Agarilytica rhodophyticola: one gene and its partners. The protein of the gene in region 2 interacts with the protein of the main gene of each other region in a pairwise test. Links are inferred from orthologs where the notes say so. Each region holds a gene or a part of one and is shown on either strand. Other genes may lie near its edges. The genes, in order: BVC89_RS03860, ftsZ and rlmN.

What was found.
Region 1: the proteins of ftsZ (region 2) and BVC89_RS03860 interact in binary tests that used the Escherichia coli proteins (3 or more experiments, as listed by UniProt). The link is inferred for Agarilytica rhodophyticola from one-to-one orthologs.
Region 3: the proteins of ftsZ (region 2) and rlmN interact in binary tests that used the Escherichia coli proteins (3 or more experiments, as listed by UniProt). The link is inferred for Agarilytica rhodophyticola from one-to-one orthologs.

The regions. Positions count from the first base shown.
Region 1 is NZ_CP020038.1:907,703-912,390, reverse strand. The notes cover bases 686-3,655. They hold BVC89_RS03860 (rod shape-determining protein), read right to left. Parts: upstream 2,702-3,655; coding sequence 1,670-2,701; downstream 686-1,669. Other genes in these bases: gatA (Asp-tRNA(Asn)/Glu-tRNA(Gln) amidotransferase subunit GatA), read left to right, coding at 3,426-3,655; gatC (Asp-tRNA(Asn)/Glu-tRNA(Gln) amidotransferase subunit GatC), read left to right, coding at 3,000-3,299; mreC (rod shape-determining protein MreC), read right to left, coding at 686-1,571. In the rest of the region: BVC89_RS03875 (Maf family protein), read right to left, coding at 1-52; rod shape-determining protein MreD, read right to left, coding at 127-621; more of mreC, read right to left, coding at 657-685; more of gatA, read left to right, coding at 3,656-4,688. UniProt on the Escherichia coli protein: Forms membrane-associated dynamic filaments that are essential for cell shape determination. Acts by regulating cell wall synthesis and cell elongation, and thus cell shape.
Region 2 is NZ_CP020038.1:2,258,999-2,263,494, reverse strand. The notes cover bases 904-3,681. They hold ftsZ (cell division protein FtsZ), read right to left. Parts: upstream 2,983-3,681; coding sequence 1,825-2,982; downstream 904-1,824. Other genes in these bases: ftsA (cell division protein FtsA), read right to left, coding at 3,026-3,681; lpxC (UDP-3-O-acyl-N-acetylglucosamine deacetylase), read right to left, coding at 904-1,459. Also shown: BVC89_RS09585 (M23 family metallopeptidase), read right to left, coding at 1-270; more of lpxC, read right to left, coding at 545-903; more of ftsA, read right to left, coding at 3,682-4,258; BVC89_RS09565 (cell division protein FtsQ/DivIB), read right to left, coding at 4,283-4,496. UniProt on the Escherichia coli protein: Essential cell division protein that forms a contractile ring structure (Z ring) at the future cell division site. The regulation of the ring assembly controls the timing and the location of cell division.
Region 3 is NZ_CP020038.1:2,489,794-2,494,347, reverse strand. The notes cover bases 715-3,550. They hold rlmN (dual-specificity RNA methyltransferase RlmN), read right to left. Parts: upstream 2,821-3,550; coding sequence 1,609-2,820; downstream 715-1,608. Other genes in these bases: BVC89_RS10525 (flavodoxin family protein), read left to right, coding at 3,414-3,550; ndk (nucleoside-diphosphate kinase), read right to left, coding at 2,859-3,284; pilW (type IV pilus biogenesis/stability protein PilW), read right to left, coding at 715-1,548. Outside these bases: BVC89_RS30555 (RodZ domain-containing protein), read right to left, coding at 1-702; more of pilW, read right to left, coding at 709-714; more of BVC89_RS10525, read left to right, coding at 3,551-3,872; BVC89_RS10520 (hypothetical protein), read left to right, coding at 4,021-4,554.

The DNA of each region.
Region 1 (4,688 bases), 1.4 Mb from region 2 along the record:
GACTCAACAGTTCACGCCGTCTGGGTGATTTTGAGGCGAGTAAAATATTCATATATTAAGCCATAAGTTAAGGTAATCGATGAGGGCCGGCTAGAACCTGTTCACACTAGGGCTTGTTAACAGGCCCTAATACATTCGGTAGTGCAAACGGATACGATTTATCGAGAAAAAAATCAAAGGCCAAAATAGTGCACTCACGGTAGTAGAGACAATGATATCAAGGGGCTCTCCCTTATAGCCAGCCAGACCTAACACCCAATTTGACATAACCTGATGGAAACCCACTAGCACAAAGATCCATAAGGTTTGATGCCACACCGAATAATTCTTAATACGCTGATATGCCACTAAGCATATGTAAGCCACAATAGACAGCGCTACGGCATGGGCTCCCCATACCACACCTTCGGCAAGGTCTTGAATCATCCCGGCAAACCACGCAATAAAAACACCGAAGTACTGGGGTGTGTGAGTGACCCAATAGACGACGAACAGACATAAAAATTCTGGCCGCAATAGAGCATAGTTACTTGAAATAGGATAAATAGCGACGAGCAAGCCAAGTGCTAGCGTGGCAAAAACAAGCCAATAATACGATACTAGTTGATGGCGTTTAGGCACCGATTAACTCTTCAAAGATTTCATTTATAGCCCACCTATTCATATAAAGCCCCTAAGGGAGGACTATCAAAAATTAACAAGGCATGGCGACTGCGACTAATATCTGCCATGGGCTTGGTAACAACTTTAGCAAAGCGCCTGGAAGGATCTTTCAGAACTTCCACCACTTCGGCAACAGGATAACCCACGGGAAAACGTTGCCCGAGGCCAGAGCTCACAAGCAAATCTCCCACAACAATATCTAAAGTATTTGCCACGTAAGGAAGCGCCAACTCATAGGTTCTTCCGCCAAGGCCCTCGGCAATCAATTGCTCACCATTACGATTAATCTGCACAGGCAAGGCATGTGTCGAATCGGTAATGAGTAAGACTTTCGAGCTGCGTTGCCCAACCACCACCACTTGCCCCATTAAGCCTTTGGCATCAACCAAGGCCTGACCTTCGTATACACCATGCTCACTGCCGCGGTTGACAATTACCTGATGCATAAGGGGATCGGGTGAACGGCCAATAATTTCAGCGATAAGCACTCGATCTTCAAGCGTATCAGCAGAATTAAGTAGCTGTCTCAATCTGACATTTTCAGCAGCGAGAGATGCATTGAGCTGAAGTTTACGTTTGAGCACAATATTTTCAGTTTGCAGCGATTCATTTTCCTGGATCAAGCGCTCTCTTGAGGTCAGTCTATTATCGGCCCACTCATCGAGCTGATTGGGAAAGTTAGATATCCAATAAAGGGGAGCGACAATATCCTGGGCGTGTCCTTTAATAGGGTCAAGCCAGTCGGTAAATAAATACATCAGGGATATCATTAACGACACTAAGGCGAGGATTGCCGTTCTAGTCCCTGGTGATGGACCTTTGGAAAACAGCGGTTTAATAATATTCTCCGACGCAAAAGTTAGAACAAAAAATATACTTCCCCTATATATTGTACAACTTAAATGCAAATAACAATGAAAAAGCTTTTTGAGTTCTTATTTTTAACAAAGTCAACATGGCTTGTTAAATAAACTATCTCGCTAATGAGATAGTTTATTTAATGTGTTTAATAGACTAAATCAATATTGTATTGATCCATTAATTCCATGGCACGACCACCACCTCTGGCAACACAGGTCAATGGATCTTCAGCTACAACCACAGGCAGCCCCGTCTCTTCGGTTAATAGCCTATCCAGATCACGCAGCAGTGCCCCACCGCCCGTAATAACAATACCTGTTTCCGCAATATCTGATGCCAATTCAGGCGGAGAAAGTTCTAATGCACTTTTTATCGACTGAACAATACCCGCTAGAGGCTCTTGCATGGCTTCAAGAATCTCATCACTGTTTAAAGTAAAGCTTTTGGGAATCCCCTCGGCTAAATTTCGGCCTCTCACGTCGATCTCTAACACTTCACTACCCGCGTAGGCACAACCAATCTCTTGTTTAATTCGCTCAGCCGTTGCATCACCGATCACGCTGCCATATTTTCGTCTGACATAATTAACAATAGCTTCATCAAAACGGTCGCCGCCGATTCTAACAGAATCCGATAACACTACTCCGTTCAATGAGATAATCGCTATCTCTGTGGTACCGCCACCAATATCGATAACCATTGAGCCTGTAGCTTCATCCACTCTCAAGCCTGCACCGATTGCCGCCGCCATCGGCTCCTCGATAAGTCGCACTTCGCGGGCGCCTGCACTTAGAGCAGATTCCCTGATAGCTCGCTTCTCTACTTCTGTTGAAAGGCAAGGCACACAAATTAGTACTCTGGGACTTGGCTGAAACCAACTGTGTTCATGAACTTTACGAATAAAGTGCTGCAACATCTTCTCAGTCACTTGGAAATCTGCAATAACACCGTCTTTTAAGGGGCGAATGGCTGTGATATTACCGGGTGTGCGCCCCAGCATACGTTTAGCTGCTATACCGACAGCCTCTACTGATTTCTGTCCGTTAACATTTCGAATTGCTACCACAGATGGTTCATCAAGTACTATTCCTTTTTCACGCACGTAAATGAGAGTGTTTGCCGTTCCCAGATCGATCGATAAATCATTGGAGAACAAGCCTCGCAGACGCTTCATCATATTGAGTAATAACCTGTTTGAATGATGCTATAAGTGATTCACTATCCAGCTTTTTAACTTGCTGTTAAAAAGCCTTTCAATGTGTTGTTATGTTAATAAATAAAATTAAAAAATCTATTGTGCTGCAATTTTTTAATAATTATAGGCTTAACTTCGCGTAAGACCTGTTAACTGGCCATGATCACGCTAAAATTATCGCACTCTATCAATGGTAGGGATTTTGAGCAAGGCGCAAATATGATAACGTAGCGCGTTCGATCAGATACGAGTATCAGTACTCGTAAAAATAACCCCGGATATGAACAGAGAGAGTAGTGTGGAAGCGAAAGAAATTCAAAATCTGGCGAAGTTGGCAAAATTAGAAATTAACGACGAAACGCTTGAGCAAACGGCAAAGAGTATTAACGAAGTGCTCAGTTTAGTAGACCAATTGCAAGCCGTCGACACAGATGATGTATTACCCATGGCACACCCCCTCGATGCCGTACAAACTCTCCGCAAAGACGTGGTAAGCGAAGCGGATAGACGCAACGATTTTCAAGCTATTGCACCTGCCACCGAAGATGGCCTCTATCTAGTTCCTAAAGTAATCGAGTAACACGGTGAAGTAAGTAGTAGGGTGATTAAATAATCGGGGTAACCCCTATGCCATACGCTATTAATTTCATCCTAATCTGTCATATACAACTCCTCATTCATAGACGTAAGCGCACGAGCAAACGCAATGCATAATTTAACTATCGCTGATATAAGCCGCAAATTGCGAGCAAAAGAATTTTCTAGTAAAGAAATCACCCAGCATTTGCTAAATAGAATCAAATCTCTTAACGAAAATTACAATGCCTTTATTTCTATTACGGAACAGCAAGCACTGGAGCAAGCAGATAAAGCTGATCAATTATTAGCACAAGGAAATGCACATGTTATGTGTGGTGTACCTATCGCCCATAAAGATATTTTTTGCACTGAAGGTGTTCTGACCACATGCGGCTCAAAAATGCTACATAATTTTGCTCCGCCTTATAATGCTACAGTTGTGCAAAATTATATGGATGCAGGCGTGGTTATGTTGGGTAAAACCAATATGGATGAATTTGCCATGGGCTCGTCCAATGAAAGCAGCTATTTTGGCCCGGTTAAAAACCCCTGGGCAGAAGACAGTGTTCCTGGTGGCTCTTCGGGTGGCTCCGCCGCCTGTGTCGCAGCCCGCCTAGCACCGGGGGCCACAGCTACCGATACCGGTGGTTCTATTCGCCAGCCTGCGAGTATGTGCGGGATTACTGGTTTGAAACCTACCTATGGGCGTGTTTCTCGCTGGGGGATGATCGCTTTTGCATCGAGCCTCGACCAAGGTGGTGTCATGACTCGCAGCGCTGAAGATGCGGCGCTAATGCTCAATGTTATGGCCAGTTACGATGCCAAAGATTCCACCTGCATCGATGAGCCAGTTAGGGATTACACAGCACAACTCGATGAAAAACTCGACGGTCTTACCATCGGTGTACCGCAAGAATATTTCAGCGAAGGTCTCAATTCAAGTGTTCAACAAGCTGTTGAGGATGCGATTAAGATTTACCAATCCCTCGGGGCTAAGATTAAGTCCATCTCACTACCTCATACACACTTGGCAGTACCCGCTTACTATGTGATTGCTCCGGCAGAATGCTCCGCTAACCTATCTCGTTTTGATGGTGTGCGTTATGGCTATCGCTGTGACACCCCTGAAAACCTAGAAGATCTATATATGCGCTCACGCGGTGAAGGCTTTGGCGATGAAGTCAAACGACGTATTCTGGTGGGCACGTACGCTCTATCTGCAGGCTATTTTGATGCCTACTATAACAAGGCCCAAAAAGTACGACGCCTTATTAAGCAGGACTTTGTGGATGCTTTTAAAGAGGTCGACGTTATACTCGGGCCAACATCCCCCTCACCAGCCTTTCCTTTGGGCGCAAAAAATAATGATCCAGTCGCTATGTATTTAGAA
Region 2 (4,496 bases):
TTCAGCGACTCTTAATGTCAGCGCGGCCAACTTACGTTCAGCTTCTTGTTTTACATCTTTGACTTCTTGTTCTTGCTTGTCGAGCGCACTTACCCAAGCTTGAGTAATGCTGGAATCTATGTTTTTGTCGTTTTTAAGTAGCTTGTGGTAGCCCAGGTAGGAGCCGATAGGTATTCCGAGAAGACAGATTGATAAAAAGGCACGGGTCCACCCGCCAACATTAAAACTGCGGGTGCTGTTATGACGCTTGCTTATAACAATGATCTTCATCTGGCAAAAAATCGATAAATTTGGTCTTTCCGAGTAATTCTAAGTATATAACACACTTAAACAAGTACACCCAAATAAGTACAAAAGCATCCCAATTTGTACTAAAGACGCATAAAATTTATTCTTTTGGCAACGAACAAGTCCCCATTTCCGTCACCCACTCTCGTTAAAGGATGTGAATCATGGCACAAATTTTTATTAAATACCAATATTGACAGTTGATGATTTTTACAGCCAAGTAGTGATTTGGCCTAAAACCACTATAAATATAGGCCTAAACCGCCGCCGCAAGTGGTTTTATATAAGAGATTGGAGATTCGTTATCTTCTTCAAAAGTGACCAAATCCCAGGTATCGGTGCGCTTGATTAACTCAAGCAGAGATTTGTTGTTGAGTGCGTGACCAGATTTATGTGCGCGATATTCACCAATTAAACTGGTGCCAAGTAAATATAGATCACCGATTGCATCTAGTATTTTATGTTTAACAAATTCATCTTCGTAACGTAAACCGTCTTCATTCAATATCCGATATTTATCAACAATGATGGCATTATCAACACTGCCACCCTTAGCAAGACCTTTGGAGCGCAGGTATTCCACTTCATGCATAAAACCAAAAGTGCGTGCTCTGGACACTTCCTTAACAAAAGAAGTGCTTGAAAAGTCGACATTGGCGTCTAATTTCCTGTCTTTAAATACTGGATGATCAAAATCTATACTAAAATTAACCTTAAAACCATCAAAGGGCAGAAAAGTTGTCTCTTTATCACCATCTTTGATCGTTAGTTTCTTTTTAATGCGGATGAATTTCTTAGCAGCGTTTTGCTCTTGTATGCCTGCTGACTGAATCAAAAATACAAAAGGCCCTGCACTGCCATCCATAATGGGTACTTCATCGGCGCTAACTTCAACTATGGCATTATCGATACCGAGACCTGCCATCGCTGACATTAAATGTTCGACGGTGGATACTCGAACCTCACCGTTCATAAGTGTAGTGGACAGCGTGGTATCGCCAACATTTTCAGCGGCAGCTTTAATATCAACTGCGGGATCAAGGTCAACCCGTCTAAAGACAATGCCATAATCGATTGGCGCAGGCCTTAGTGTTAAATGAATCTTTTGCCCCGTATGCAAACCAACACCTGTGGCTCGGATCTCATTTTTAAGGGTTCTTTGTTTGATCATACGAAGGGTCTCTATTAAAACGACTGTCGAAAAGGCCGCGCATCTTACCAGAAGCTGATACTATGTCCAAATATTTGGCTACGTATTAAACAGCAATAAAAAGTAATAGTCCAACCTATGCTTAATTTTCACGTATCAATCTATCTACGCCTATAGTTAACCCTTTCCTTGTGTAGGCTCGTCCTTATGAAAACTAGATATTCGACACGCCAACATACCTAAAGTTCGAGAGCAACTAAGTAACACGAAACGCAATACGGAACGGGGAATTCCGTGCTGGATAACAATAATCCAGCATCGAGTTGCTCTCTAAAACATGCTCCCTAAATCTTTTCCTTAGAACTTAAGAAGAATGCATCAAAAACTTAATCGGCTTGCTTACGCAAAAAAGCAGGGATATCTAAATATTCCATATCATCTGCAGGTGGCGTTTGCTTGTTTTGAGCTGTCGCCGCTTTTTTCGCGCGTAAAGCAGGTGGACGATCGAGAGCGGCATAATTTGGCTGACCATCGGCACCACGGGTATTATCCACAACCACTTTAGTTTCAAGCTTTTCTTTAGCAATCGGCCCGCCTAAACCTGTGGCAACAACAGTTACGCGAATCTCGTCTGTCATCTCAGGCTCAATCACGGTACCAACAACAACAGTCGCATCACTGGAAGCAAATTCTTCAATGGTATCACCCACCTCGGAAAACTCGCCTAAAGATAGATCCATACCTGCGGTGATATTAACAAGAATACCACGAGCCCCCTGCAGATTAACATCTTCTAATAGTGGGCTTCGAATTGCAGATTCAGCAGCTTCTCTCGCACGTTGCTCACCGGTAGCATGACCGCTGCCCATCATTGCCATGCCCATTTCTGACATCACGGTGCGAACATCGGCAAAGTCAACATTGATCATACCGGGACGGATAATAAGATCCGCAATACCTTGCACTGCTCCCAGTAATACGTCATTTGCTGACTTAAATGCATCAAGCAAGCTGGTGGTTTTACCGAGCACAGCAAGTAACTTTTCATTAGGTATGGTAATTAATGAGTCGACGCGATCTTGCAATTGCTTAATACCTTCTTCTGCAAGCGCCATTCTCTTTTTACCTTCAAAAGGAAAAGGCTTAGTCACTACGGCAACGGTTAAAATCCCCAGCTCGCGAGCCACTTCAGCCACAACCGGAGCACCACCGGTACCAGTACCACCACCCATACCAGCGGTAATGAATACCATATCCGAACCATCAAGCACTTCGGCAATGCGCTCTTTATCTTCCATCGCCGCTTGACGTCCAATCTCGGGATTGGCTCCCGCACCAAGACCTTTAGTGATACCACTACCAAGCTGTAACACCGTATCGGCATTGATATCTTTCAGTGCTTGAGAGTCCGTATTTGCACAAATAAACTCAACACCTTCTATCGAGTTTGAAATCATGTGCTTAACAGCGTTGCCGCCGCCGCCGCCAATCCCGACGACTTTTATCACTGCATTTTGTGGGATATTATCAACTAATTCAAACATATGCGTTCCTCTTCTTTCCCCTTAAATTCTTTTTTGAAAAAATTTAAAAATTTTTTCTAAACCACGATTTAATTTTGCTCATTGTGCTTTCACTCTCTTCGCTTACAAAAGATCCCTGCACACCTTTTTCTTTGTCTTTACCGTATACCAATAGGCCAACTCCTGTAGAATAAATCGGATTGTTAACTATATCTTTTAAACCTTGTATATCTTGCGGCGCGCCTAAACGCACAGGCATGTGAAAAATTTCTTCGGCCAGATCAATAACACCTTCCATTTTGGATGTGCCACCGGTCAAAACAATACCTGCAGCAATTAAATCTTCATAACCGCTACGCCTTAATTCCGCTTGCACCAGGGTGAACAACTCATCGTAGCGAGGCTCCACCACTTCTGCTAAAGCTTGTCTGGATAAATCTCTCGCCGGCCGGTCTCCAACGCTTGGCACTTTAATGGTTTCTTCTATACCTGTAAGTTTCGCCAAAGCACAGGCATAACGTATTTTTATTTCTTCAGCATGTTGCGTTGGCGTGCGCAAGGCCATAGCTATATCGTTGGTTACCTGATCTCCAGCAATTGGAATAACACCGGTATGACGGATAGCACCCTCTGTAAAAATAGCAATATCTGTCGTGCCACCGCCAATATCAACTAAACAAACGCCTAATTCTTTTTCATCATCTGTTAACACCGAATAACTCGAAGCGAGTTGTTCTAAAATAATGTCTTCTACTTCAAGGCCACAACGGCGAATACATTTTTCAATATTTTGTGAAGCATTGACGGCACAAGTCACTAAATGAACTTTTGCTTCTAGCCTAACACCTGACATACCAAGCGGCTCTTTCACCCCTTCTTGGTCATCGATCAAATATTCCTGCGGTAAAATATGCAGGATTTTTTGATCTGCTGGAATCGCTACTGCTTGTGCAGCATCGATAACACGATCAAGATCTTGCGGATACACTTCGCGATCTTTAATCGCCACAATGCCATGTGAATTAAGACTGCGAATATGGCTGCCGGCAATCCCTACAAATACTGAGTGAATTTGACACCCCGCCATTAATTCCGCTTCTTCTACTGCACGCTGAATCGACTGTACAGTCGACTCAATATTCACCACGACACCTTTTTTAAGACCCACAGATTTATGCGAGCCAATGCCAACTATCGACAACTCGTTTGTTGGAGAGATTTCTCCGACGATAGCCACAACCTTGGACGTTCCTATGTCCAAACCTACAATCATTCTTCCTCCGCTTGAATTCGCCATCGTCTCACCCTAAAAATTTCATAATTATTGTGCTGCACTTGCGGCAACCAAGGCCGACTCTTTCCATTTCACTGCCAAGCCTTGCTGATAACGCATGTCAATACGCAAGATGTTTGTTTTTTGTTCTTTAAGATGTTGTTCATACACGTATTGAAAATTTTCTAACCTCTCATAAATGCGTTGTCTACCCAAAACTAAACTAAAAGTTTCATCGATCTTGATTTTCCACGAACCTTTG
Region 3 (4,554 bases), 230 kb from region 2 along the record:
TGCGACTGGTGTCGGTTCTGGTGTTGTTGCAGGTGTTAGTAGTGGCCTGGGAGTAGCGATACTAGCAGCGGCTTCGGGCGCATCGGATAGGCTTTGAACAGATGTTGATACATTAGCCCCTTCAGCTGTCGGGCTAACGAGATCCGTATCAACACTTTGCGCAGAGTTACCTTGAGATGATGGTTCGTTTGTTTCGTCGCCAGTCATAGCCTCGTTTTCTTGTGGACTTTGATTACTGGCTCTTCCTTCAGTTTGCTCAGCAGCTGTATCTTGAGCTGTGATAGCACGGTTATCAGAACTGTTGTCCTTCATAAAAAACATGACACCACCCCAGATTACAATGGCGAAAACAACAAAGGGTAATATCCCTATTTTCTTCCATGCTACTTGAGAGGTCGACTTGCTGCCAATGACGGTTTTTGTCTCGTTAACTACATCCGCAGCTTGAGGGGGTAATGTATCGAGATAAACCTGTAGCAAGACTTGAGGATCTTGCTTAATGATTTTTGCATAGCGTCTTATATAACCAGAAATAAAGGTAGTAGTGCCGAGCTTATCGAACTCATGGCGTTCTAAGGCTTCCAACTTACGGATAGGAATATGTGTTTGGCTGGAAATTTCCTCCAACGACACACCTACACTTTTGCGCAATTGACTCCAATCTTCTAACACACTCGATACTTCTGCTTGGGATGCATTCATAGACGTTTATTTATTCGATTCAATGAGCTTTTTATACTTTAGATATTCGCGCGAATATGGGTGCAGATTTTTTAGCGCCAAGGCATAACTTGCTTCTTTATCGGTATTGCCAAAGACACGCTCGATACGAATACCCAGCCATAAACTGCGCGCCGACTGACGAGAGTTTTTACTGTAGATGTCCAAGTGCTTTTTGGCATTAGCGTAATCACCACTGGCAAAACTTTTGTGCGCAATTTCCAAAGCAGCGGGGGCAAACTGGGGATTGAGATTCAAAGCATGCTTATATGCTGCCAACGCCCGACTCCGATCTCCCATCTTTTCGGCACATTGGGCGAGACTAAACAATGCATTAGGCCGACGCCTGAAACTTAAGTCTTTAGTGGCAGATTCGAGAAGAGGCAAAGCTTCACTATAACGCTTGCGATCTATTAAAAACCGTGCGTAAGTATACTGAATATCAGAACGAGAAAAATCAGAGCGAGCTTTAAGGGCTTTTAAGAAGCTTTTCTCCGCTAAATCGTACTCTCCATTAAGATTGTGTATGAGAGCCATTCCTTGATGAGCTTCAGCTGATCGCTTATCTATTTCTAGCGCCTTGGAGAAAGCGCGCAAGGCATTATCGCGCTGCTCTTGCTGCAAATATGCCATACCCAAGCGAATATTAGATTCGAGCGCTTTGGCCTTGTCGACTTTTTTAGGGCCAGTGCTTCCCGAGTGCGTAACGCAGGCTGTTAGGCTGAGAAAAATAATAGTAGTAGCAAGTCTAAAAGTATATTTCTTCACTACTTTTAGCTTGTCCATTGTACCTTTTATAATTTTTAAATTTCCCATATTTTCTGTCATAACTTTACTCAAAGTATTGTTATAGCTCTGTGTTATAAAGCCTTAGCCCTTATGCTGCCCCTAATGCTTCAAGGATTCGCTGTGTGCAGGAATAATTTTTACTGGTATAACATCTCTATCTGAATCGTCTAGGGCAACAGTGTCTATCTTATACCTTTCGCTGCGCCTAGTGCGATCATTTACTTTACCCGCCAACTGGCCGCATGCAGCATCGATATCATCACCGCGAGTAGTTCTAATAGTTGCGGTAAAACCAGCATCCATTAATATCTTTTGAAAACGACGCAGAGCATTATTACTCACACGCTTATAATTCGATAAAGAGAATGGATTAAAAGGAATTAGGTTAATTTTGACCGGCACATCACGCAATAGCTCCGCCAATTCATGGGCATGCTCAGGTCTATCGTTAAGTTGGTCTATCAATGTGTATTCGATAGTGATTTTTCTATGATTATCAGGCAAACCTTCAATATAGCGTTGTGCTGATGCTAGTAGTTCTGCAATAGGGTATTTTTTATTTAGCGGAACCAATTGGTTACGCAATTCATCATTGGGGGCGTGTAGCGATATTGCCAGACACGCGTCGGTGTATTCACCGAGACGATCTAACTGCGGAACAACACCGGAAGTACTGAGAGTCACTCGTCGTTTAGATAAACCATAACAAAAGTCATTCATCATCAGATTCATAGAATCCACCACGTTGTCGAAATTGAGCAGTGGCTCTCCCATTCCCATCATAACGACGTTGGTAATTCTGCGCACAGAACCTTCTTTAAATTGGTCAAAAGATCGTGCGGCTTGCCACACCTGACCAATGATCTCAGCTGCACTTAAATCGCGGTTAAAGCCCTGTTTACCGGTAGCACAAAAGCTACAATCTAAGGAACAGCCAACTTGTGACGATACACACAAGGTTCCGCGGTCTGACTCTGGAATATAGACCGCTTCAATGGCATTGCCGCCACCTACCCTAATCAAGAATTTGCGAGTGCCATCAGCGGAATCCCATTGGCGAATAACGTCAGGCGCTTCGATATACGCCAGTGTCTGCAACTTTTGTCGCAACACTTTACTCACATTGGTCATCTCATCGAAGTTGGTGACTCCGTATTGATGAATCCACTTCAAGATTTGCGTGGCTCGGAAAGGCTTTTCACCAATAGCAATGAAGAACGCCTCCAGTTTGGCCTGACTCATCCCCATGAAATTAACCTTGCCCTCATGATGAGCGTCTGCTGGCGTACTGATATTAACCTCCGAACTCACGTGTGTACCTCACATTTTACTATTTTTTACGCTAAGGCTTAGCGTGGACAGACTTCGTCTTCTGCGAAGAAATAGGCGATTTCTCGCTGCGCAGATTCAGGAGAATCAGAACCGTGTACCGCATTGCAGCCTACCGATTCAGCGTAATCTTTACGGATAGTGCCTTCTGCAGCATCGGCAGGGTTAGTCGCACCCATCAAGTCACGGTTGAGCACTACCGCATTTTCACCTTCTAGTACCTGAACCATAACAGGGCCTGAAGTCATAAACTCAACCAGTTCACCAAAGAAAGGACGCTCTTTATGCTCAGCATAAAAGCCTTGTGCTTTTTCTTCGCTCAAATGCATCATCTTAGCCGCAACAATTTTTAAACCCGCATCTTCAAAACGGCTATAGATTTTTCCAATAACGTTCTTGCCTACAGCATCGGGTTTAACGATTGAAAGTGTACGTTCTGTGCTCATTAAGTTTTACTCCTCAAGCAATATTTTGATTAATTCCAGCTGCGACACTTTTGGCATCGCAAAATCCGGCAATTATAAGGGCTTAAGCGTTAGAATAGTAAGCTGTTACACCAAAAATAGAGCGCTATCGTGAAAAAACTCCTAATCGTAGCCCATACACCCTCAAAAAATACAAAATCTCTAGCTCAAGCCTTGCTCGATGGCGCAAAAAACGACACAAATATTATAGATGTAGAATGTTTAATACCTTTTGATGCAGATGCACAAGCGATTGCCAGAGCTGATGGTCTGATCTTATTTACTACAGAAAACTTTGGCTATATGAGCGGCGCACTAAAAGATCTATTTGATCGAGTTTATTACGATTTAATTGACAGTAAACGTGGGCTACCCTACGCATTGGTCATACGAGCGGGTAAAGACGGCACCGGCGCCCAGCGTTCAACCGAAAGTATTACCAAAGGGCTGGGTTGGAGTAAAGTGCAAGAAGCCCTTATTCTTAAAGGTGATTTTAAGCTGGAATTTCAGCAGCAACTCTACGATCTGGGTCAGGCATTTGCCATCGGCTTAAATGAGGGAATCTTTTAAGACATCACCGTCAACATATACAATTTCAATCAAAGTTCCCTGTAAAAATTGCTTTACTTAAATGGCTCAGAAATAACAGACGAACTAATATTTATCGAGATCTACACACTGCTAGCAGCAATCAAAAAAACTTAGCAGGAGTTTAACTATGAGCATTCATTTGCCAAGGTTGTCTAATCACCATACAGTTTCAAATTTTAATACACAAGGTGCACAAAAAAAAACGCCCCTACAAGCGCTGGTTAGCCATTTCCGTTCTAATTCCGTTAAAAATATGTTTCCACCATCGAAGAGCGCTCTAAATCAAGGTAACTACGGCAAACTTAGAGATGGCACCCAATACACAAAGCAGCAACTCAATAACGCAACGCAAGCTTGGCGTGATCTAAACAACCAAACACGCAATAGTGTACGAGACCAACGAGCAGACATGCGATATGAGGGTAACAAAAAGATTGCGACAGGGGTTGGAGCGATAGGCTTAGGAGCCGGTTTGTCTGCCGCAAGTGGCGCTGCTATGGCTGCACCAGGGGCTCAGATTGGAGCAGGGCTAGGCATAGGTGCGGGCATTGGCGCAATGGCTGTGGGAGGTGCCGCTGTTGGCTTTGGTGCGGCACTGAGGCACGACGCACACAACGTGCACAAAGACACCAAAAGTGACTTTATTACGAATCATATTAAA